2 regions of the Pseudoalteromonas sp. Bsw20308 genome follow, and region 2 is predicted to be linked to the other one. Evidence: riboswitches for the same ligand, from Rfam matches in the RefSeq annotation. Region 2 holds a riboswitch; the other holds the start of a gene.
What was found. Region 2 has a riboswitch for lysine ahead of lysC (lysine-sensitive aspartokinase 3). Riboswitches for the same ligand answer to the same signal wherever they lie in the genome.
Positions count from the first base shown of each region.

Region 1: linked by a shared signal. The riboswitch ahead of dapA (4-hydroxy-tetrahydrodipicolinate synthase) and the one ahead of lysC (lysine-sensitive aspartokinase 3) in region 2 are both predicted to bind lysine.

Region 1 is NZ_CP013138.1:286,258-298,594, forward strand. Features, by position in the region: gene D172_RS01220 (succinylglutamate desuccinylase/aspartoacylase family protein) at 1-1,080, opposite strand, end outside; gene D172_RS01225 (PLP-dependent decarboxylase) at 1,086-2,291, opposite strand; gene D172_RS01230 (2,3,4,5-tetrahydropyridine-2,6-dicarboxylate N-succinyltransferase) at 2,291-3,031, opposite strand; gene dapA (4-hydroxy-tetrahydrodipicolinate synthase) at 3,047-3,931, opposite strand; lysine riboswitch at 4,122-4,322, opposite strand; gene D172_RS01240 (DNA-3-methyladenine glycosylase I) at 4,515-5,213, shown strand; gene D172_RS01245 (protein adenylyltransferase SelO) at 5,222-6,631, shown strand; gene D172_RS01250 (OmpA family protein) at 7,030-8,085, shown strand; gene D172_RS01255 (hypothetical protein) at 8,272-9,927, opposite strand; gene D172_RS01260 (hypothetical protein) at 9,986-10,357, opposite strand; gene D172_RS01265 (exonuclease domain-containing protein) at 10,354-12,337, opposite strand, start outside.
Region 2 is NZ_CP013138.1:2,479,696-2,492,032, forward strand. Features, by position in the region: gene sbcB (exodeoxyribonuclease I) at 1-1,022, shown strand, start outside; gene D172_RS10725 (NAD(P)-dependent oxidoreductase) at 1,626-2,507, opposite strand; gene D172_RS10730 (glutathione peroxidase) at 2,629-3,189, shown strand; gene D172_RS10735 (2-hydroxyacid dehydrogenase) at 3,278-4,258, shown strand; gene D172_RS10740 (sodium-dependent transporter) at 4,352-5,674, opposite strand; gene D172_RS10745 (4'-phosphopantetheinyl transferase family protein) at 5,816-6,574, shown strand; gene lysC (lysine-sensitive aspartokinase 3) at 6,621-8,012, opposite strand; lysine riboswitch at 8,088-8,260, opposite strand; gene nhaD (sodium:proton antiporter NhaD) at 8,362-9,609, opposite strand; gene D172_RS10760 (hypothetical protein) at 9,832-11,103, shown strand; gene D172_RS10765 (condensin complex protein MksE) at 11,107-11,655, shown strand; gene D172_RS10770 (chromosome segregation ATPase) at 11,652-12,337, shown strand, end outside.

The DNA.
Region 1 (12,337 bases), 1.7 Mb from region 2:
GCCTTGGTTAACACTCGCCGAGGCAAAGTGCAAAATGGCAATTGCATCGCAATCGAGAGTAAGTGTTTGCAGTGGTTGCTCGCTTAAGTAGCGCTCCATTCGTAAAATATTAGCAATAGGCTCACCGGCTTTAATGTGTCCGCCAAGTGGGGCTATGTATTCAACCATGCCGCCAATGGGGGCGTAATAAGCAAAGTAGTCATCTAAATTACATGCATAGCGAGTGATATTAGCTGGCGTATGTGGTGCGTTTTGCAGCACGCCTTTGTGATTTAAGTAACTTAAAATGCTGTTAGCATCGTTTAGTGCTTCTTTTAAGTCTATTTTTTCTTGGCTGCCTAGCTCTACAGTAAATGCTTCTACAGGTATTGATAATTCACGACCTTGCTCGCTAAGTGCATCACTCAAATGCCACCATGGGCAAAAGTTAGCTTCATCCATAGCGCCGTCAAAATCACTAGGGATAAGCAATACATGCTCAATATTAAAGTAACGTGCGCTGTCGGTTGCATAGGTTGGGCAGTACAAATGCTTGCTTGAAATAGGACCTGTGTGTAAATCGAGTACTATATCAGCCTGATGAGCGAGCTTTTGTAGGTTAAGTGCAATGCGTTTACCCGTATTAAGTAAATAAGCAGGGCCGTTAAGTTTGTTGTCTACTTCGTCAATAAGCGCCTGTTTGAAGTTACTTTTTAATGTAGCGTCGTCATACTGGGTATGATTTTGTGCAAACTGTGCCACTAAATTTTTATTGTAGTGATACATGCGATTCCAATTAGTGCCCGTAATCGGATCGAACCTGCCAAGGGTAAACTCGCCAGATTTTTGATTACAACCAATTGGGTTAGCATAAGGTACTAATGTAATATCGCCATTAAGGTTTAGGTGTTTTAATTGCTCAAGTAGCTGAAAAATAACTGCGTTACCTTGCACTTCAGCGCCATGCATATTGGCCTGAACATAAACACTAGGCCCTGTGCCATCGCCTTTTAAGCGATAAACAGGAATTGTAAGCGGTAAGCCGTTTGCAACTTCCCCTACTACAATGTTCTCTTGGCTGATGTGTGTTGTATTACTCATGCTTATTACCTTAAGTAGTGGCTGGCATTTTCGGCTTGGCGAACACAGGTAAGTTTACCGTTTTGCAATGTGTACTCGCCGGCGAGCTCATGGCATAAAAAATACGGCATACTTTCGGTAAAGCCGTAAGCACCGCATTGGCTAAACACTAGCCAGTCGTGCTCATTTAAATCGCTTGGTAAGTTATGTTCACCCAAGCAATCAAGCGCTGTACAAAGTGGGCCGTATAAAGTGACCGCTTGAGTTTTAGCACTGGATTCACGCAGTAACGCAGCAGGAAAATCTTGGCTGGTAACAGCAGGGCGTAATAAGTGGTTTATACCGCCGCTTAAAATGACTTGCTGTTGATTATAGTTTTGTTTGCGCTCTATTATTGGGTTTGCGTAATGACCACATTCGCCAACGGCATAACGACCAAGTTCCATCCATAATTCTTCTACACCCGCATCATTTTTAATTTTAGCGAGCGCAGCTATTAAGTCATCCCAATCAAGCGTTGCTTCATTTTGTGTATAAGGAATACCTAAACCGCCACCTAAATCGAGAATTTTAAGGCTAATATTTAAATCGCTGGCAAGTTGGCTAAGAGGTGCAATCATTTGTGACCACAAGTCGCTTAGTTTTTGCGTGCTAAGCATGTTGCCCCACTGAAAAATATGTAAGCCGTCAAACTTAAGTGCAGGGTAGTCGGTTACATTGAGTGCTTGCCACTCATCACAACCCAAACCAAATGGCGTAAGGCTGTCGCCGCCCAGTGGATTTTTTTCACCTTCAGGCCAGCGTAATTGCACTCGCAGTAATACTTGTAACTGCGTATTTTGTAGTTGCGCTTGTTGGTTTAACCAACGTACTTGATTGAGGCTTTCGGCTACGAATATACGTACTCCGCGCTCAATAAAGTGTTTAATTTGTTTAGGGCTTTTTGCAGGCCCTGTGTTGAGCACGCGCTGTGAGCTAATACCTTGTGCGAGTACTTGCTCAAGCTCACCTTTACTTGCTACGTCAAAATTAAAACCAGCGTTGTCTAAGCTTTGAATAATTTTAGACAGTGGATTTGCTTTTACCGCGTACCACAGTTTTACATCGGTTTGCGCAACTAAACGTGCAAGATGCGTGTTTAGTTGATCTAGGTCGTAAACAAAAAAAGGTGTATCAAGTTGTTGTGTAATTGTATTTACAGCGGTTTTGATAGGCGTGCTCAAAAAGCTCATTATCGTAAAACCTCTTCAAGCAATAACGATGCATCGCTTTTCTCGTCGCGGTATTTAACAATTAACGCACACGACATGCTTAAGCCTTGCTCGCGCGCCCACTCGTTTGACGCAGGGCGAGAGCCTGGTATTACAATCGCGTATTCTGGGATTGGCTCGCCTTTATCTAGTTGGCGCTCGTTTACGCAGTCGTATACCGGAATAGTTGCTGATAAACGCACGCCTGGGGCAAGTACTGCACCTTTTTTAATAACTACACCTTCAACAATAATACAGCCAGCGCCAATAAAGGCGTCGTCTTCTACAACTACTGGGCTTGCACCAATTGGCTCAAGTACACCACCAAGCTGCACTGCAGCACTTAAATGTACGTTTTTACCTACTTGTGCACACGAGCCAACTAATGCGTGGCTATCTACCATTGTGCCTTCGTCGATGTATGCACCAATGTTTACATACGCTGGTGGCATAATAATCGTGCCTTTAGCAACATAAGCACCACGGCGAACACTAGAGCCACCTGGCACCATACGTACGCCATCATCAGTACTAAATTCTTGTGGAGCTAAGTTATGTTTATCAACAAAACCACCTGCAAACTCAGTATTAGTGCCATTTTTGAAGGCATCCAAAATGCCTTGTTTTACTTCTACGTTAGCTTGCCATTGGCCGCTTTCGTTTTGTGATGCTGCGCGTACTGCGCCCGATTCTAAATTATTTAATAGTTCTAACCAGCTCATTATAAAAACCTGTATTTAATGCCAAGATAAAATGGTGTTGTTTGCAGTTGTGATGCAATCGGTTTGAGTTAACTCAAGGTGTGTTAAAGGTGGACGAAGTTGCGGGCTGCTTAAGCGACCTTGCAAATGCATCAATACCTTTACGGGAATAGGGTTTGCAACAGCAAATAGGCTATTAATAGCGCTTGACCACTGGGCAAATAAATTAGGGTGTTGACCACTTAAGCTGCGTTTAACAAACTCGTGAGTTTGTGCGGGCCATGCATTTGCAGCTACCGACACTAAACCTTTTGCGCCAGCTTGAGCAAAATAAGGCATTAGCGCATCGTCGCCACTAAAAATAGCTAAATTAGGCGCAGCTTGGCGATAAGCTTCAAACTGAGCAATGCTGCCGCTCGCTTCTTTTAACGCCCATAAATTTTTATTATTTTGTAAGTTTTGAATTGTTGCCGTTGGAATGCTAACAGCACTTCGACCCGGTACGTTATAAAGCATACACGGGTGAACACTTGCATTAAGTAGGCTTTCAAACCAATGAGTTTGACCTATAGCGCCAGGCTTTGCATAAAGCGGTGAGCCAAATAAAAAGCTATGAATTGGGAGTGTATTACAGTAGTTAACCCACTCAATTTGTTGCTTTAAGTTACTACCGCCAACAGCTACCATGAGTGGTACTGCTGGTTTTAGCTGGCATACGTGTTCTACAATGGCTTGTTGCTCTTTTTGCGTTAGCGCCAAGCCTTCGCCCGTACTGCCAAGTAGCAAAATGCCATTATGCGCCGCTTCTTGATCCCTAACCAGCTTAGTTAACGTGTTGTAGTCAACATCGCGGTGTTGATCAAATGGCGTTACGAGCGCGGTCCACAATGAGTAGTCATTTAAATTGAAGTTGTTGATCATCTCTCACGAACTTATAATTTGTACCAATTTTATTAAAAACGTGATCATTTTATCGATAGCTAATTTAATGCAATTGGTATTATTCGAAGAGTTAAAAAGCTTTATGGAAGGAGCCGCATTAACGTCGTTCGAACTAATAATTCGAAGAGCGAATGGGCTTAAAATAATAGGGCGCACGGCCTTAATATTTAAGACCAGAAGCTCTCCACCAAACTAATAAGCTGCTTGTTATAAGCAGCTATTGGTGACAGTCGCTAGGGTTCAACCTAGTCGCCCGAAATAAACACCTCGCAAAAGTGGTTACTTCTCGGCGTTAATTCCCCTCACGTATGCTCACTGGAGTTTGCGCTCCTAACATACGCTACCTGAATAACGCACCTCTTCTAGCCCTTTGCACCTGTTTGTAGAGTAAAAACTTACAAACCTGCGCAATTTAAATAGGGTAATTGCAGCGATTAAAGCATTTTAGCCGTCTGGGTGTCAAGCGACTAAATGCATATTCATTCATCCATAATGGGAGTGGTTACGTATTGGGTGCTTTTCTCGTACACTAGCAATATAAGTAGTGAGGTATTTAATTAGTATGGAAAAATTTAGCGATATTTATAAGCGAGCGGTAGAGCGAAAAGGCTCCGAAAAAATGCTGAAGTTATTACTTGCAAAACCGTTATCTAAAAAACAACTAAGCACGTTAAGTGACGACGATTGGCTTGAAGAATTTACTCGAAAAGTATTTCAAAGCGGTTTTTATTGGTCAGTCATTAATAATAAGTGGCCGGGCTTTAGAGAGGTTTTTTGGGATTTTAGCGTTGATAAGTTATTAATGATGCCACCCGATATGCTGGAACAAAAAGCTACGGATGAGCGTATTGTTCGTAACTATAAAAAAGTAAAAACAATTACCGAAAATGCTTACATGATCCACGAGATAGCAGGGGAACATGGCAGTTTCAGCCAGTTTATCGCTAATTGGCCAACAGACGATATTATTGGTTTATGGGCGTATTTAAAAAAGCATGGTTCGCGTTTAGGCGGAAATACTGGCCCTTATGCATTGCGAGCACTTGGAAAAGATACTTTTTTATTATCACGCGATGTAGAGAATTATTTGCGTGCGCATAAAATTATAGACGGCGGCTTACAAACTAAAAAGTCACTGAATGCAGCCCAAGCCTTTTTTAATGAAATGCAAAAGCAAAGTGGCTTAAGTATGCAAGAGTTGAGCTTAATTGTTGCTTATGGCGTAGGTGACAACCGTGTTGGTATAAGTCAGCAACAATAGGAATTACCATGAAATTAGTGCCAAGATACACAGACATTGCGGAAAACTTCGCGATTGAAGATTTCCCTGCAAGTGTCGCCTCTCCTCAGTTATTGCTGTGGAACGAGAGCTTAGCAAAAGAGTTTAATATTAACGTTGCGGCTGATTTGCGTGCCAGCACTTTTAGCGGCAACGATAAACAGGCAATTCCTGCAGTAGCACTTGGTTACTCTGGGCACCAATTTGGACATTTTTCACCACGTTTAGGCGATGGGCGAGCGCATTTACTGGGCGCTATTAATGATGATAAAAACCAGTTGTGGGATATTCAATTAAAAGGCTCTGGTGCTACTCTTTACTCAAGAGGAGGGGATGGGCGTTGTGCACTTGGTCCTGCTATTCGTGAATACGTAATGAGCGAGGCAATGCATGCGCTGGGAGTTAAAACCACACGCTGCTTAGCGGTTGTTGGCAGTGGCGAAACGGTTTACCGTAATCCGCCACAAGCAGGGGCTATCGTTACTCGCGTAGCAACGAGCCATATTCGTGTTGGTTCATTTCAATATTTAGCGACGCAAGGCGATGTTGAAGGGCTTAAAAATTTAGCCGATTTAGCTATAGAGCGACACTACCCAGAAATAACCGAGACAGGTTCGCAGCGCTATTTAGCCTTTTTAGGCGCAGTGATTAAAAACCAAGTTAAGCTAATTGTGAGCTGGATGCGTGTTGGTTTTATTCACGGAGTAATGAATACAGATAATACGCTAGTAAGCGGAGAAACCATTGATTACGGCCCATGTGCCATGATGAACAGTTTTGATTTTGATACTGTATTTAGTTCTATTGATAAACAAGGCCGCTATGCATTTGGTAACCAGCCGAATATGGCTAACTGGAACTGTGCCCGTTTAGCTGAAAGTCTTATACCACTAATTCATGACGATGATGAGCAAGCTGTTTCGCTAATGACGCCACATATAAATAGCTTTGCTGAACAGTTTAATACTGAATTTACGGCTATGTGGGCAAAAAAGTTGGGCTTAGTCGGTATTGATGAAAACGATACAAAGTTAGTTGCAGAATTGTTAACATTATTAAAAGTTCATGAACTCGATTACACCAATACCTTTGATGCATTAACCGAGTCGTTAAAACAGGAAGCGCTTATTCCTGAAGCATTAGCGCAATGGGCATGTAAATGGCAAAGCCGGGTTGATGGAAATAGTTATACAGTAATGCGAAAAGCGAACCCTCGAGTAATACCACGCAATCACATCATTGAATCAATTATTACTGACTACAGCGAAATGGGGTCAAGTGCGCTATTAAGTGATTTTTTAAAAGTACTGAGCAATCCTTATAATGAAGTGAATAAGCTTGTCGATTTTCAGACGCCTCCTAAAAGTGATCAGGGGTATCGTACTTTTTGCGGTACTTAACTATTAATTTTAGATGTAAGTTTATGATTATAAATATTCATTTTTCATTTTTAGAAGTGTTCATTGATTGAGCAAAATAAATTCTAGTGTTATCATCCATTTTATAAGGATAAGTAAGTTTTGCTGTGTATAAAAGTGCATTTAACTGAATTGTTCCTGTTTTTATCGCAGGCTATCGATTTATAAAAAAACCACAACTATAAATTATTTGCAGAGTAGGTAATATTTTTAATTTCACCTACAATGGGTGGTTTGATGTCGTTATAGATCATTAAAAAATTTATAAACTTTATTATTCGTTAAGTATTGATTAACAAAGGTTCGGTTAGTCTGTATAAAACAGATTGAGCTAGTATTGATTAGCTACAATTTTTAATTGTTAAAATGGGAAGAAAACAATGAAATTAAAATCACTTACAATCGCAATTGCGTTAGCTGCAACTAGCGTATCTACATTTGCTGCAGATAAAGAAGAAGGTTTCTACATTGGCGCATTTGGTGACTACTATGACGCATCTTGGAAAAACATGCGTGCCCAAGCTGGTCTTGATGTAAATGAATCAACTGGTTGGGGTGTTGAAGCTGGTTACCGTTTCAGTGATTACTGGAGCGCACGCCTAGAATATGCAGACATGGATTTTAATGCTTTTGATAAAGTTGCTGGCAACCGCAACAGTATTGATGGCGAGCGTTACGGTATTGATGCTCTTTATCATTTAAATGGCGGTCCTTTCTACGGTCTTTTCGGTATTAAAGAAATGGACGTAGTAGATGACAATACATTCTTAAATGCAGGTGTTGGTTACCAACATTTCATTACAGATGGTTTATTTGTAAATGCTGAAACAGCTGTATACCAAGGTCTTGACCGTGGTTACACAGATGTAGGCGCTAAAATTGGTATTAACTACTTATTTGGCCAAAACTCAGCACCAGTTGAGCCAGTAAAACCAGCTCCAGAAGTAGTTGAAGTTGCAGTTGCTCCTTCAGACAGCGACAATGATAATATTTTAGATGCTGACGATAGATGTCCAAACACGCCAATGACTGACGCAGTTGATGGCACTGGTTGTACTTTATATGAAGATAAAGAAGTAACTGTAAGCTTATTAGTGACTTTCCCTAATAATACATCAGCAGTATCTACTCAGTACTTAAATGATATCGAAAAAGTATCTGAGTTCTTAAAAGAGTACCCAGGTACAACAGTGCTTTTAGAAGGTCACACTTCAGCTGTAGGTAAAGCAACTTACAATAAATGGTTATCTAAAAAGCGTGCTGATGCTGTAGCTAAGCAACTTGTTGCTGATGGTATTGCTCAAGATCGCATTACTACAGTTGGTTTAGGTGAAGAGCGTCTTAAAAATGATGCAAACACTAAAGCTGCAAACGCAGAAAACCGTCGTGTAGAAGCGCATATCAAAACTATCAAAAACGTTAAAGTTTTACGTTAATTAAATAGTTTGTAATAGAAACCCAGCCAAGAGCCGGGCTATTAAGTCAAACTGTGGCTACCTATACTTTTAGGTAGCCATTTTTATTTTTAGTGCCTTATAAATAAAGGGCTATAGAAAATATAAAACTAAAAAAAACAACAGTAATCGTACGAGGAAGTATTTAAAATCAAAGGCTTACTTGTTTTACAGATAGAAATAATCCAAAACAGGGCCTTTCCCCATACCTCCTCTATAGCTTTTAACTAGAGCTTTTTTTTCCATGTTATAGGTGATCCCACCAGCCAAACAAGATTCTGCTAACACAGGGTTATCTTCAACAAGTTTCAAGTAATTACTTCTAAACCAATTGTTAACTACCTTACGCAATGCTCTTCCTTCATCTCTCCTACTTGTCTTATAGCCATTTATCCATAGAACATTAAGGCAAAATCCTAGGTAGCGAGTTGATTTATAATTTGGGAATCTTTCAAACTCTTTAATTTCGTCATATATGATACGTCTTACTTTATGTAAAATTATCCTCCTAGCTTCTGTATCTTCAGCAAACCTGCTTATTAACTTCCCCCATACCGTATTGTGTTGAATGGTCCAACATGTATCTATTGGAGAACGAACATAAGCCGCTGCATGTATTATTTCAGCGTAAAAGTTTGCAATATTATCGTATAAATTTTTTTGATTTTCGTCTTTGGGCTTAAGAGCAATCAGATGAGGCGTTTTGTCCTGCTTACCCAATAGAGTTGTGAGTTCGTGAGCAAAGCTTATTAAAACTTCAAACTTTTTATATGCATCATTTCGCCAATCTAAATCAGTATTATTGAACTCAGAAATACCAAGACAGAAACTCTTTATATCACTTATGGCCCTATATAAGATAAATGAATGAGCAAACCAATAACCTTGTTTTAAGTAAGACTCAAAAGTTAACAAAACCATATCACAGTATTTGTTGAGTTGTTCTGAATCCCAATCGTCACGCTCTTTATAATCAACATCAAATACAGAGCGATTACCTAGCATATTCAGCAGTTTGTAATTACCGAACATAGATGAACTTAGTGGCTTAATGTAACCTAATAACCCAGAATCGTATCCATGATCTTCATGGTAAATTTGCGAGTTTTTGTTCTTTATCAATTCAGCCGTAATATTTGAAGTTAATGTTGAAAAACTATCAACATGAATGACATCTTCTTTTGATAATGCATCAAACAATACCAATGCCGTATTAGGTGATACATCTGCTATGCACTGGCACATACGTCTATTTGCCAATAGTAGAGCCATATCATTTGCAAAATAGCTAACATGATCGGTTTTTAGTTCTTGAACGACAGCTTCCTGATTATTTGCAAGCTTGACAATATTTGGAATTGATAGTGAAAGTTCATCGCTTAAAATTTTGATTTCTTCAATGTTTCCTTTCAATACTACTCGATATAGTTGCATTGAAAACTTTTTATAATTTTTGCTGGAAAACTTGGGAGGAGAAATAAATGCATACCAAAGCCAAATAATAACTATTGATAGAAATATGATTGCGAAACTGCTTTGCCAAGCAGCTTGTGACATATTCCATGTTACTGTTGGCCATTTTTGAGCAACCCAAAACTCTGTTATTAATGTACCAATGCCAATAGCGGTGATAAGAAAAAATATCGTTTTATTTAGGTTTACAGGAGATACTGATATTCTAAATTTATACCTAAAGTCAGTAATCGTATACACAATCAATAACAGAGCAAGCCCTGTCAGAAATTCAGAAAAACCAAAAATCGTACTAGTAGAGCTACCAGCCTCAACTAAACAAAGTCCTATAAAGTCCCAATTACATTCCATTTAAGCTGCTCCATTAATATTTTTTTAATTACTTTAGTTAGTGGCTGATGTGTTTGGGCTAACCAACCATAAATTCTTTATTAGCACTGAAGCTGAGGATATCAGATGCGCGGTACACATGTTGAGCTATACCTACTCGCTGGGCTGGAGTTGTTGGCTCGTCATTACTTCTTTTATCTTTTAATGACTTTTCGTTTGTACGACAAAAGTTATTATAAACACGCATTATTTCAATTAGCTTGCACATCCACGTAGGGTTATAGCCTGCATATGCATTCCAGCGTTTTGAGTTTGTAGCGCTGGTAACAGGTCGTTCTAGCATGGTAACCAGCCTCCGCAAGATTTGAAACCAGTTATCAACACCATTGAGTGATGTAGACTGTAATATCATTGATGCTTGCTCAATTGAATCAGCATTAATTCCAGTCAACGGCTGTACGGCCACATAACGAGAATTAGGGTTATAGGGTTAATAAGCCACTCTGAGCGCTTACCTAGTTGCGTTACAGGTCGGTCAAACTGTGTCTTCCACATACGTTGCCATAACTGCTTCTCTGATTCATCAGGGTAATCAACTTGCAGGGCTAATGCTCTTGCCTTTAGCTCTTCAGTCATACCAGCGTCTAATAAATTAGCACCACCACTTTTATCGGTAGTTAGAATGTATGCATAAAGTCTATCTTGGGCAATCATATCTTGGAATACAGATGGAAAACCAACTTTAAAACCACTGTCGTTATCTAAAAAATAGATAAAGCTTTCGCAATCACCTAATAAGCTTTTAACCTTTTCAAAATGAGCTAGCGTACTATAAGTTTGATGAACTAAAAGCCCTTTGCGTGGCATTTGTAACGGGACATTGATGAGGTTGTTATCTGTTGGCGATTCAACTTCATCATCCGATAGTACATATTGACCAAAGCGCCTGTAGTACCGAGGTTTATCACCTTCATTCTTTCGCTTATATTCACTCTTGATATAGCCTGAATCAGATGTTGGATCGAAATTCACTGTTGATGCCATTACGTAACCAGATAAGTTATCTACCGTGGATGTATTAACAACCCTAGTAGGCATTGGTGTATGGGTATCATTCCAGTTAGATAAGTAATATTGACGGTCACAGCTTAATATTGGCGCAACCTCTGCGAAGCGACTAGTTAAAGAAGCTTCGTGAAAGCGGCTAAACAATAAAGATTGTTTATAAAAGAAGTCGATCTTATCGTATACAGTTTGAGGATTCAGACCAAGTACATCTGCCTGTCTGTTGACGATACCTTTATTTACGAATGCTAAGTACAGAGGCTCATTTACATCTCTGCGATAATGTTTTTGCTGGGGATCTCGAACTACTGAAAAATTCTTACCGCATGATTTGCATTGATAACGCTGTGAGCCAAGCAAAGGCTGAAGCTCTATCTTAATTTTCGGTTTGCGATTATTAGTACCTTTAGGAACTTTGGGAGTAGCCCACACCCTTGTCTTTCTAGTTAAGCCATTCTTTTTGTAAACATCGGGGTGACTATAAATTCCTTTACCTACATTACAACAACCTTTTAAGCTGTTTGTACATGAAGGCTCTGTGGGGACACCAATAGAATTATTGCGAATGCATTCTTGAACATATGCTCTGTTGTTAATCATTGTGAAGCTTCCATTGCACAACTGGCATGTCAGCACATGTGATTCAATCCTTTTACTATAAGTAAGCTTATAATCATTACCTAAGCCTCTGTGGGGTTTTTTATCAGGCTTTAAGCGTGGATTTTTAGCTGGTATACCAAAATTACCGCAATCAGCATTTTTACAAAAGTTAAGCTGCACCATATGGCCCGTTACAGGGTGTTTGTAGGCGCGTGGTATGGTGATAGCTTTAGGCTCTCTGTGTTTTACTTGTTGAGGAGTATGCTTTAGTGGTTCGATTGAGCTATCTATTAACTTGAAGTATAAAGATGCGGTTAAATTAGCATCAACATATGCGGCATGGATTTTTCTAGAAGATGTATCAATTGAATAACGCCTGCAAGCATTGTTCAAAGAAATTTTATTCACACCTAGAACTTGCTTAGCTAATTCCATAGCACAAGTTACCTGTTTGCAATGTGTGACTAAAGATATATTTTTGCCAATATGACGAAACTCAGACTCTATAAAACCAATATCGAACGATTTGTTGTAAATAACTAAGTGAAAATCTTTTAGAAATGATAGTAAGTTATCAGCGATATCTTCAAATTTTGGTTTACCGATCCGGCTTGCATCAGTAATACCATGAACTTTTAAAGCGCCTTTGTTAGAACTTTTACCAGCCCCTTCAAGGGTTGATTGAATAACTGACCCTGTAGGGTTTCCAGAAACATACTCAATACAAGCAATATCAATGACTCTATGATTGCCATTCTGTGGGCTT
Region 2 (12,337 bases):
GTGCTTGTTACGCGCTGCGCCCTGAAGGCATTGAATGGCCGTTAAAAGAAGACGGCAGCCCAAGCTTTAAGCTAGAACATTTAACGGTAGCTAATGGTATTGAACACGCCGCTGCGCATGATGCACTAAGCGATGTAACCGCCACTATTGCACTGGCTAAGCTAATAAAAGAAAAACAGCCAAAGCTGTATAACTTCTTTTTTGGGCTGCGTAATAAAAAAGCTCTTGCTGAATTGGTTGATGTATTTAACATGACGCCGCTGGTGCATACCACATCGCGCATACCTGCAACACAAGGCTGTACAAGCTGGGTTGCACCAATGAGCTTTCATCCGGTAAATAAAAACGCGGTTATTTGTTTTGATTTAACTCAAAACCCGCAAGTACTCATTGATTTAAACATAGAAGAGTTACGCAAACGTTTATACACCAAACGTGTTGATTTAGCCGAGGGTGAATTACCTGTTGGCTTAAAATTAGTGCATTTAAACAAGTGCCCTATTTTAGCCCCAGCTAAAACGTTATTGCCTGAAAACGCCGCCCGCCTTGGGATTAACCGCGAGCAGTGCTTAACTAACTTAGCTATTTTAAAAGCCAATACCGACCTTCGCGATAAAGTAACGGAAGTGTTTAACGAGCAAGGTGATTACAGCGCAACAACTAACGTTGACTACTTACTTTACGATGGGTTTACAAGCCATGCCGACAAGGCTAAGTTTGCGATTATTCGTGATGCAAAACCAGATGAATTGGCTGGGTTGAAGTTAGACTTTGAAGATAAAAAGTTTAATACATTGTTGTTTAGATACCGCGCCCGTAACTGGCCTGAAACGCTAAACCAGCAAGAACTTGATCAATGGCGCCAGTATTGCCAAAACAAGTTAATGCATGGGGAAGATCAACCATCGATTAACGCGCAAGATTTTATGATCACCCTTGAAAACCTAGCGCATGAACATGACGACAGCGAAAAAAATCTTACAATTTTAAAGGCACTGTATAACTACGCACAAAGCATGTAATTCGGTGTAGACGTAGAGCTTGCTCACGTGAAAAGCGCAGCTTTTAATATCTTTATCATTTTAAAAACTACGTTTTTATACGCAAGCAAGCTTCGCGTCTACAAGTAAAAATCACAGCTACACTTTGGCGGTAGACGTCGAGCTTGCTCACGTGAAAAGCGTAGCTTTTAATATCTTTACCATTTTAAAAACTCTGTTTTTATACGCAAGCAAGCTTCGCGTCTACAAGTAAAACTCACCGCTGCACTTTGGCGGTAAGAGTCGAGCTTGCTCACGTGAAAAGCGCAGCTTTTAATACCTTTATCATTTTAAAAACTATGTTTTTATACGCAAGCAAGCTTCGCGTCTACAAGTAAAAATCGCAGCTACACTTTGGCAGTAGACGTAGAGCTTGCTCACGTGAAAAGCGTAGCTTTTAATATCTTTTTCATTTTAAAAACTGTGTTTTTTATACGCAAGCAAGCTTTGCGTCTACAAGTAAAAATCACAGCTACACTTTGGCAGTAAGAGTCGAGCCTGCTCACTTAAAAAGTGCAGCTTTTAATATATTTACCATTTTAAAAACTCCGTTTTTATACGCAAGCAAGCTTCGCGTCTACAGCGTTACTTTTTATGCAGTGCTTCAATGCGTGCTAGTAAGCTTGAGGTGTCGTATCTGCCGCCACCAAGTGCTTGTACGTCGGCGTAGTATTGATCGACCGTTGCGGTCATTGGTAAAGTCGCGCCGTTGTTTTTAGCTTCATCAAGTGCAATGCCTAAATCTTTACGCATCCAATCTACGGCAAAACCAAACTCGTATTCACCCGCCCACATTGTTTTGTAGCGGTTTTCCATTTGCCACGAACCGGCTGCGCCTTTAGATATTGTTTCTATTACTTTTTCACCATCAAGCCCAGCTTGCTTGGCAAAATGTAAGCCTTCGGCTAAACCTTGCACTGCGCCAGCAATACATATTTGATTAACCATTTTACAAAGTTGTCCCGAGCCAACGCCGCCTAACAGTTGGCTAAAACGACTAAACGCCACCATAACTGGCTGCACTTTAGCAAATACGGCTTCACTGCCACCTGCCATAACCGTTAATACGCCATTTTCGGCGCCAGCTTGTCCGCCCGAAACTGGCGCATCTATAAAGTCGACATTTTGTAGTTCAGCTTTTGCAGCTACTTCGCGGGCTACTTCAGCAGAGGTTGTGGTGTGATCAACCAAAACAGTGTGCGGCAACATGCCCGCTAACACGCCGTCGTTGCCATACACTACTGAGCGTAAGTCGTCATCGTTACCAACACACATAAATACGATGTCGGCATTGTTGGCAGCTTCGCGCGGGGTTGGTGCAAAGCTTCCTGAGTGTTCTGCAGTCCACGCTTGTGCTTTAGCTTGAGTGCGGTTATAAACGCATACGCTGTGCCCTGCTTTTGCTAAATGCCCCGCCATTGGGTAACCCATTACGCCTAAACCTATAAATGCGACTTTCATTGACATAAAAATGACCTATTTAACTGATAACTTAGAAACTAGGCTTAGATTATGTCAACCGGCTGATAAAAAAGCGAATGAAAATCTTTATAAAATTTCCTTAATCGGAAATGTAAGTAGGTAACCTATGGATAGTATTTATCAATTTAATGCACCACTTTACAACAGCGAAAGCTTTCCTCTTAGTAAGCTACAGGGAAAAACCATACTGATTGTTAATACAGCGAGTAAGTGTAATTTTTCGGTGCAATTAAGTGCGCTTGAAAAACTATATCAAGAATATAAAAGTAGCGGATTTACAATATTGGCATTTCCATGTAATCAGTTTGGTCAAAATGAGCCGCTTGATAATTTAGCCATTAAAGACTTTTACCAAGAGCAATTTAATATCTCGTTTGAGATATTTGGTAAAGTAATGGTAAATGGGCCAGAAACTCACCCGTTGTTTAATTATTTGAAATCACATACTCGGGGTATTTCACAAAACCGTGCAATTAAGTGGAATTTCACTAAGTTTTTAATTAACTCACAAGGGCAACTTGTTGCACGCTATGCACCGCGTACTAAGCCCGAAACACTTAAACAAGTAATAGAAAGTAACTTACTGCAAGCCGCAAAGTTAAGCGCTGCAAGAGGTGGTAAAAAGGTAGCATCAAAAATACCTTTGTTTACGCCAGCTAAGGCTTAATTTAAATCAATAAAATGCGTGTTACTAAAGCACAGATTTATAAAGTAGTTTATTGTATTGATACTTATTAAGCGTCGAGGCTATTACCATGAACATTGCTTTTTTTAGTACTCAAAAGTACGAACTGCCTTTTTTTGAACAAAGTACACGCGATCACCGTGATATTAAAATAACGTATTTTGAGCAAGCTCTGAGCGAACAAACGGCTATTTTAGCAAACGGGTTTGATGCCATATGCGTATTTGTTAACGACACCGTAAACGCCACGGTTATTGAGCAATTGGCAAGCCAAGGCATAAATACTATTTTGCTGCGTTGTGCAGGATTTAATAATGTTGATTTACCTGCTGCAAAAGCACATAAAATTAAAGTATTACGCGTACCGGCTTACAGCCCTGAGGCCGTAGCCGAGCATTGTATAGCACTTATGCTAACGCTTAGCCGTAAAACCCATAAAGCGTATAACCGCGTACGCGAAGACAATTTTGATTTAAACGGATTGCTTGGTTTTAACTTGCACAATAAAACAGTGGGTATTGTAGGTTGCGGTAAAATTGGCCTTGCGCTGTGCAACATTTTAAATGGCTTTGGCGCTAAAGTATTAGTGTGCGACCCCTACGCACAACCTGGCAATTATACAATTACCGATATAAACACTTTGCTTAGCCAAAGCGATGTGATTTCTTTGCATTGCCCTTTAACGGAGCAAACTCATCATTTAATAGATGATGAGGCATTTAGTAAAATGAAAACCGGCGTTATGCTTATTAACACCTCTCGCGGGGCACTGCTTAACAGCAAAGCGTGCATTAATGCACTTAAAACTAAAAAATTAGGGTATTTAGGGCTCGACGTGTACGAGCAAGAGTCGGAGCTATTTTTTAAAAATCACAGTGACGAAATAAACCAAGACGATATATTCTCGCGCTTAGTGAGCTTTAAAAATGTATTAGTAACGGGACATCAGGGCTTTTTTACCCAAGAAGCACTCACCGAGATAGCAAACACAACCCTACTTAACGCGCTTGAAGTAAATGAAGATAGGCCTCTGACTAACGAGGTTTTATAAAGACCTAGGCTTTACCTAAATATCCGGTACAAAAAAAGCGAATAAGGTGAGCCCTATTCGCTTTTTTGTTTAAAAATTCACTTTAAATAGAGCTTAACCAAAGGCAACGTTTGCAAATACTAAGGTCATTAATATTGGGCAAACAAATCGAATATACTGAGCAAACCAGTAATGTACGCCAGTTGTTGCTTGGTGTAATTTATTACCACGCTGCCACATCCACCCTACTGTAATAAAGTAAAATAAACCCATAAGCGGTAATTGGTATTGAGTAAATAGCATAATAACTAAGCCAAATAACCAATCAAAATTTAGTATAATTGCGCTTGCACACACAAGTACAACGGCGCTCACTGCCCACGTTGCTTTGGTGCGACTAACGTTATGGTTTTCGACTAAAAACGCTACCGGAATTTCAGTCGTCGATATAGTTGACGTAACCGATGCAATAGACATTAATACAAAAAATAATAAACCAACTAATAAACCAATTTCGCCCATGGTGCTAAATAGCTCAGGTAAAATAGCAAAAATTAGTTGCCCTTCGCCAATCAGTTTACCGCCACTAAATACTTCAACACCGTTGTGCTGCGCCACATAAATAGCAGGAATAATAAGTAATCCAGCTAAAAAAGCAACGCCAGTATCAAGTAGTGCAACACCTGCTGTGAGCTTTGGTAAATTAGCATCTGGCTGTAAATACGAGCCGTAAATCATCATACAACCCACACCTAACGAGAGCGAAAAGAACGCTTGCCCCATTGCGGCAATAATTAAATTAGGGTCGAGTATCTGGCTAAAGTCAGGAATCAAATACGCGGCAAAACCTTCGCTTGCGCCATCAAGTGTTGCAATGTAGGCAATTAAACCAACAAGCAATACTAGCAACAGTGGCATTAAACGGCGCGACCAGGTTTCGATTCCCGATTTAACCCCTTTTAAAATAATACTGGCAGTTAAAATAAGCATAAGCGGCGTAAATACAAAATTACGCAGCACTGAGTCGCTATGTAAAAATTCGCTTGCGCCTGTGAAACCTAAAAAGGTTGTTATGGGTTCAATAGCGTACGAGAGCATCCACCCTGCCACTATTGAGTAAAAACTTAGCATAACAACTGCGCCCGCAAGGCCTATATAACCGGCTGCTGCACCCACTTTACGGCTAGTGTTTTGCCATGCATCGCCCAATGCTTTTACAGGATTAGCTTGTGCTTTGTGACCTAAATAAAGTTCGGTATACAGCGCAGGTAGCGCAAGTAAAAATATAACAATAAAATAAACCAGTAAAAAAGCACCGCCGCCATGGTTGGCCGCTTGCGTAGGAAAACCCCAAATATTACCCAAACCCACTGCTGCGCCAGCAGCGGCTAAAACAAAACCAAGTCGGCTTTGAAACCCATCACGCACTTGTGCCATACATCTACAAATCTGTTATTATTTTGATTATTGTGAATTAAACCATATTTCATGCCAGCTGAGTAATAAAATTGTACCCAGCCTTTATTAGTGGCACTAACCGCTCACAATATCAGCGACTTCTTTTGCTTTAGGGCTTTTATGACTGAACACTATTTTAAAAACGCCTTGAGTATTACTTCAACTCAATTGGCAAATTTGTCTTTAGCGAGTAACAGTATTTTATTATTTAATGCTAAAACACTTGAGCTTAGTGACTTTAATTTGCCCGACTGCTTAAGCTCATTTGAGTTAACCATTATAAACCGCCGCAAAAGCCCACAAGCTAAGCAAGAGTATTTAGCTACGCGGTTATTGTTAAAACACCTTATTAAAGTAACGCAGCCGCAACATACGCACGTACCCCTTAATAAAATGAGTACCGAATTTGATGAAGCAAGCTCAAAGCTGCAAATACATGTAAATGGTAATGTTATAAATACCTGTATTTCGCATTCGCATGGTTTAGTTGGGGTCGCGCTAAATCTTGATAAAAGTGAGTTTGGTTTTGATATTGAAAAAGTAAGCCTAAAGCGCCCGTTTGAAAAGCTCGCTAAGCATTTTTATCATAATGATGAAATTACACTTATCACCAAGCCTACTAATACCCAAGCCCAAGCAGATACGTTTTTTAGAATTTGGACATTAAAAGAGTCACTTGCTAAAGCCACCAGCCGCCCTATTGCAAAATTACTTAGCCCCAATGTATTTGACGAATTAAATAGTGCAAAGCTGAGTGCTAGCAGTAATCGCGTTACTGTAGTTGATAGCAATGACAGCAATGTTTGTTTTGATGTAAGTGTGGTGCATAAAAAAAGCACCGACTGGCGATGCTTTTTATTAACTGATTTTGTTAAGTGATTTTACTAGGTAACTTTACTAGTTAATCTTCCTGAATAACGGTTATTTACGCAGCAAAATCGTTTTCTAATAAACGGCTATGGATAGACTGTACTACGTTATCTGACTCAGTTTGCTCTACTAAAAAGCACAAGTTGTGTTTACTTGCACCGTGACAAATTAATCGAATGTTAAAATCTTTTAGTACACTCATTAAGTTCATTTCGTGTTGGCGTAATTGAATCTCAGAGCCAATAAGTGCCACCAATGTTAAGTTGTTTTCTACCGAAACATGACAAAACTCTGCAAGCTTATCTAGGCATTCTTGATCAAGCTCTGGGCGCGATGCGTTTTGCGCATTATCAAGGGTTATAGCTACGCTGATTTCTGATGTGGTTACCAAATCTACCGATATATTGTATTCACTTAATAGTGTAAATACGCGTGCTAAAAAGCCGCTTGCTAGGAGCATTTCTGGGCTTTTAAGCGTAAGCAAAATTTGGTTTTTACGTTGTGTTACTGCGCGTATACCTGGTTGCTGCGATTTTTCGCGCTCAATCCACGTACCGCCACGCTCAGGCTCGCGGCTAGAACCTACAAACACGTTAATGTGGCTACGGCTTGCTGGTAAAATAGTCGCTGGGTGCAATACTTTTGCGCCAAAGGTTGCCATTTCAGCGGCTTCGTCAAAACTTAAGCGTGCAATAGGCGTCGCTTTTGCGCACAAACGCGGGTCAGTGCTAAAAATGCCCACTACGTCGGTCCAAATATGCACACTTTTAGCGTTAATCGCTTCTGCTAATAATGCAGCGCTGTAGTCTGAACCACCACGTCCTAGCGTTGTGGTGTGACCGTATTCGTCACTACCAATAAATCCCTGAGTCACAATTACTTGAGCGTCTAATAACGGAATTAAATGTTCTTTAGCGGCTTGCGCTGTGGCTGCAACATTGGGCGTTGCTTTACCAAATTGGCTGTCGGTTTTAAGCACCTTGCGCACATCAAAGCGATCGGCATTTAAACCTTGTAAACGCAGCACCTGAGCAAATAAATACGACGATAAACGCTCACCAAAGCTAAGTAGCTCGTCGTGTTGCTGATCGGTTGTTAGTGGCTCTTGAGCCAATGTTTGAAATGCTTTTAAGGTTTCGTTAAAGCCAACCGCTAAATCGGCATCTAGCGATAATTCATCTAAAATAGTTTGCTGAATAGCAAGCACGCCGTTTATGTGTTCTTGGCGCTCACTTGAGGTAATGCTTGATTTACACAGTGCAACTAAGTGATTAGTTACGCCGGCACTGGCGCTCACGGCAACAATACGTACGCTTTTATCTGCAACAATAATTTCGCTACAGCGACTCATCGCTTCAAAATTTGCAACACTGGTTCCGCCAAATTTGGCAACGATGTAATCTGATTTTGCGCCTGATACAGTTTGTGGCACTGATTGGGTAGTCATTTAGTCTCCTTTCGCGGTATCCAAACCGCAATAAAACAAGAAGAACTTGGCAAAGGAATGCTTGAAGATAAGTCCACTGCCAGAAGCTCTCCACCTATATTGGTGACAGTTTTGAGGATTCAGCCCCATAAACCGAAAAACAATGACGACGTATCATTATTTTCCTCGGCGAGTACTTCCCTCCTTAATGATCATCGGCTTTCGTCGCCTAACATTAAGTACCTAAGTATCGCACCTCTTCTGAATGCTTTATTAACCAGTGGCTAATAAAACAAAACCCCACTAAGTAGCGGGGCTTTGAAAGTTATCGTTTAGACGTCTAGCTGTCAAGCATTTAATAATTTATGAGTTAAATAAAACTGCCCATGTAATACGAGCCCGCATATCCAACCGTATAGCAAATTAATAAATGCAGCGATAAACGCAAGTAGCTCATAAAGGTAAGCGCTTTAACTTTACTCATGGCAATAATGCCCGCAGCCGAACCAATAATAAGCATTGAACCACCCACGCCCGTTGCATACGTAAACGACAACCAGTGTTGTTGGCTCATTACTATATCGGCTTTTAATAATGCAGCGGTAAGCGGTACGTTATCGACCCCTGCTGATAATATGCCCATTAAGTAGTTTGCGTATTCTGGTGCCATTACCGTGTATAGGTCGGTAAATTTACTCAACATACCAATTTCTTTTAATGCGCCTACAAGTAAAAGTACACCTACAAAAAACAATAATGTGTCGTATTCTATATCGCGAACAAAATCGATTATGTCTTTGTTAATGTCTTTTTTGCGCATTAAAAATTGCGCTACTAAAAACATCACTGATAAGCCAAACAAGAAGGTGAGTAAAGGCGGTACGCTGTAAACTACACTCAGCATAAGTGTGCTCACTACGGTAGATAAAAATATAACGGCGATGGTAATGTCGGTTTTTTCAATGCGGGTTTTACCTGCACCAGCAAACTCAACACGCCCTTTCATACCGATAGACAGTAACGCAGCTAGCAGCATAACGCTTGCAAGAGCTGGCGCTATAAGTAGTAATAAATGAGCAATGGTTACTTTGCCATCTAAAAATATCATCAGTGTAGTTACGTCACCTGTTATTAGCGATACCCCACCTGAGTTAACACCAAATACAATAAGCGTGGCGTATTTAATGAGCTTTTTAGGTTCAAGTTTTAACGACATAACAACCGCAAGCGATATAAGCGTAGCTGTTACATTGTCTGAAATCGACGAAAACAAAAATGCAAAACCACCCACCAAAAACATGAGCTTTTTTTCGCTAATACTTTTTGGCATAACACGGTGCACAATATTTTCTATAAACCCCTTTGAATTTAAATACGCGACAAAGGTCATTGCAGCCATTAAAAATAGCCATAGAGAGGCAATTTCTAAAATATTTTCGTTTAGGAGGTGTTGAATCGTATCGGGGCTTTGCCCGTGTAGAGGGTATATAAAAAGAAGAATCCAGCAAAGCGTACCAAAAAACAGCGTGGTTTTAGCTTTATTTACATGGATTATATCTTCTATAACGATCAGTAAAAATGCAATCGCTATCAGGGTTAGAATAATCGAGGAAACCATGGTAGTTAAACAACCTTTGATATAGTTTTAAAGAACACACAAATAACATTCCATTTCATGTGCCTATTTTCGGCGCGAATTTTAGCACTGCCTCTATGCAAAAACTATTATTAAATGGTCTTAAAAACGAATACTATATACAGACAAGGTTAATTAAAAATACGTAATAATGAGTCTTCTAAAAGAACTCAATAATAAAATACTAGGATGTTGTAACCCCTTATGATCCCAGCTAAAAAGCTGCTAAACACCATAACCGAACATTGGGGTGTATTAGCGCTATTATTTAAACGTTTTAAAATGGCTGACTTTAGCCTAAAAGACGTACAAAACGCGATTAAGCAAAAGCAGCCTACGTGGTCAAACGAACGCATTTATAAAGAAACAAATCGTTTGTTAAACCAAGATATTTTAATTCCGCTGGCTAAATCCTCTCAGCTTGAAATAAATCGTGCTATTGCCGATTTTGCTACTTTTTTACTGCAAGAAGAGCATTTAGGCTTAGCGCAAGAAATTAGCGTATTAGTCGACGACCTAGCTCGTTTAGGTAATCGCCTAGATAACGCTGGCGAAATAGAAGACTTTGACGACTTACGCCGCTACAGCCGTATTATGGATGATCGGGTGCGTAAAATAATGAAGCTCTATACGCACAACGAAAACGCTATTTTAAATATAGTTGAACAAGCCAAATCAAATAATGCGGTGCAATCGCTGCAAAAGCGTTATAAAGCGGTAATAGAAGCCTTTGACGAATACATAGAGCCAATGCTTGAAATGGTTGATATTCGCGGTGAGTTTCATGCGTGTTTTATCCTCATTGAAGAGCAAATAAGTAAGCAAATTATTCATATTGAACGCTCGGGTAAAGCGTATAACGACAAACGCATGTTGGAGCAATTACGTACCCGTATACTCGAAATGCATTTAATGGGCCGAGAAAGCTTACGTAAAAGTGCCGATATGCTTATGCCACTACGTGAGGAGCTACGCCGTAATAACTTAATTACTCGCCAAGCAGCCAAAGTACTTGGGCTTGTACGTAAAAATGGTGTAGACAATATGCTAAGTGCTGTGCAACCACATTTTGTAAGCGACGCGCAGCGATATTCGCTTGGTCAGCAACGCCATATCGTGGCTTACATGGCAAGCTTGGTTGAATTTGAACACGAAGAATACCAATTGCCTGACCAGCAAGACGTGCCTGCATTTGTTACACCTAATATTCCTGACTACAACGATGTTAAAACCAGCTTTGCTAAGCGCTTTAATAAAAAACGCAAAAAGCCGCAGCCCTTGCTGCAATTTTTAGACGAAAGCTATCCAGATCTCGATGCCGATGAAATGCTATTTTTGTATCAAAAATTAGTCAGCGACAGCGATATTAAAATAATTCAAAGCGATGAAAAAGCCCGCGTAAAAATTGCCGGTCAGCACTTTTCTTTATATCCATTTAATTCAGAGCCTCAGCCAGATCCAAAGGCAGGTAAATAAACCATGACACACATAAACTTAGACGAGCTAACTCATCTACAAGCCATTAATAAAAAATTAGTAGCGGGTTATCACATTTGCGAGCAAGACAACGTAATGTGGCAAGAGCTTGACCAGCACATAGAAGACTACACCGCCCTATTTACCGCCCTAGGTAACGATTTAAAACACGACAGCCGTGGCTTTTATTATTTTGGTAGCGACGAAAGCACGCCAAATATGGGCAAAATATCTCGCGCTATCGCGCTCACCATTTACATTTTAATTGAGCACTACGCCAATACGGGTAAAGATCCAATGCGTGCATTGTTTGACGACGTAAACGATTTAGAGCTTATGCAAACGCTGGTGCAAATTAACAAACATTTGTTTGATCAGCTTGAGATATTTTCGGGATCTGATTTGCGCAAAGACGTTTACCTGCGCATGGTGCGCCTAGGTTTAGCCCGTGAAGTAGAAGGCGGCTTTCTGCTACAAGCGCCAATTCACCGCTACATAGATGCACTCATGGAAGTAAACGAAGAAACTTACATTACAGAGGACGAGGAATGAAAAATCTATACGGACTAAGTAAACTCGCCCTACTTAACACCGCAGGCTATGCAAAATGTGTGATCCCGCTTGATAAAAGCAGCTCTATTTGCGCGCCCAATAACACAGGTAAAAGCTCGGTTATTAACGCCCTGCAGTTCCCGCTTATTAACGATTTACGCTTAACAGAATGGGACGGACACGATTTAGATGAAACCCGTAAGTTTTATTTTTCATCCGATCAGTCGTACATTTTACTAGAAGCTAACTTGCCTCATGGCTCGGTAGTAATAGGCGTTGCGGGACTTGGTAAAATTGCCGGTTACGCGCATCAGTACTTTTGTTATCAAGGAAAGCTTGATTTAGAGCAGTATACGCAAGGTAAAACTATTATTAAATTTACCAAGCTGTTCAACCATTTAAAATCGCTTAACTACAACCCTATTGAGTTAAAAGCACAAGAGTTAAACGCGCTATTGACTGGCGGCGCAACCCCATTTGACGGCGACATTAACTTAAAAATGATCCCGCTTAATAATGTGCAAGACTCCTCTATTTATAAAGAAATATTTAGACGTATTCTTAACTTACATAAATTGGGCGCAAGCGACGTAAAACGCTTTATGCTGCGTGTGTTTGAACGTCATATGTCGAACTCTAAAGTCGACTTTTATGAAGTATGGCGTCGCTCGTTTGATAAAGT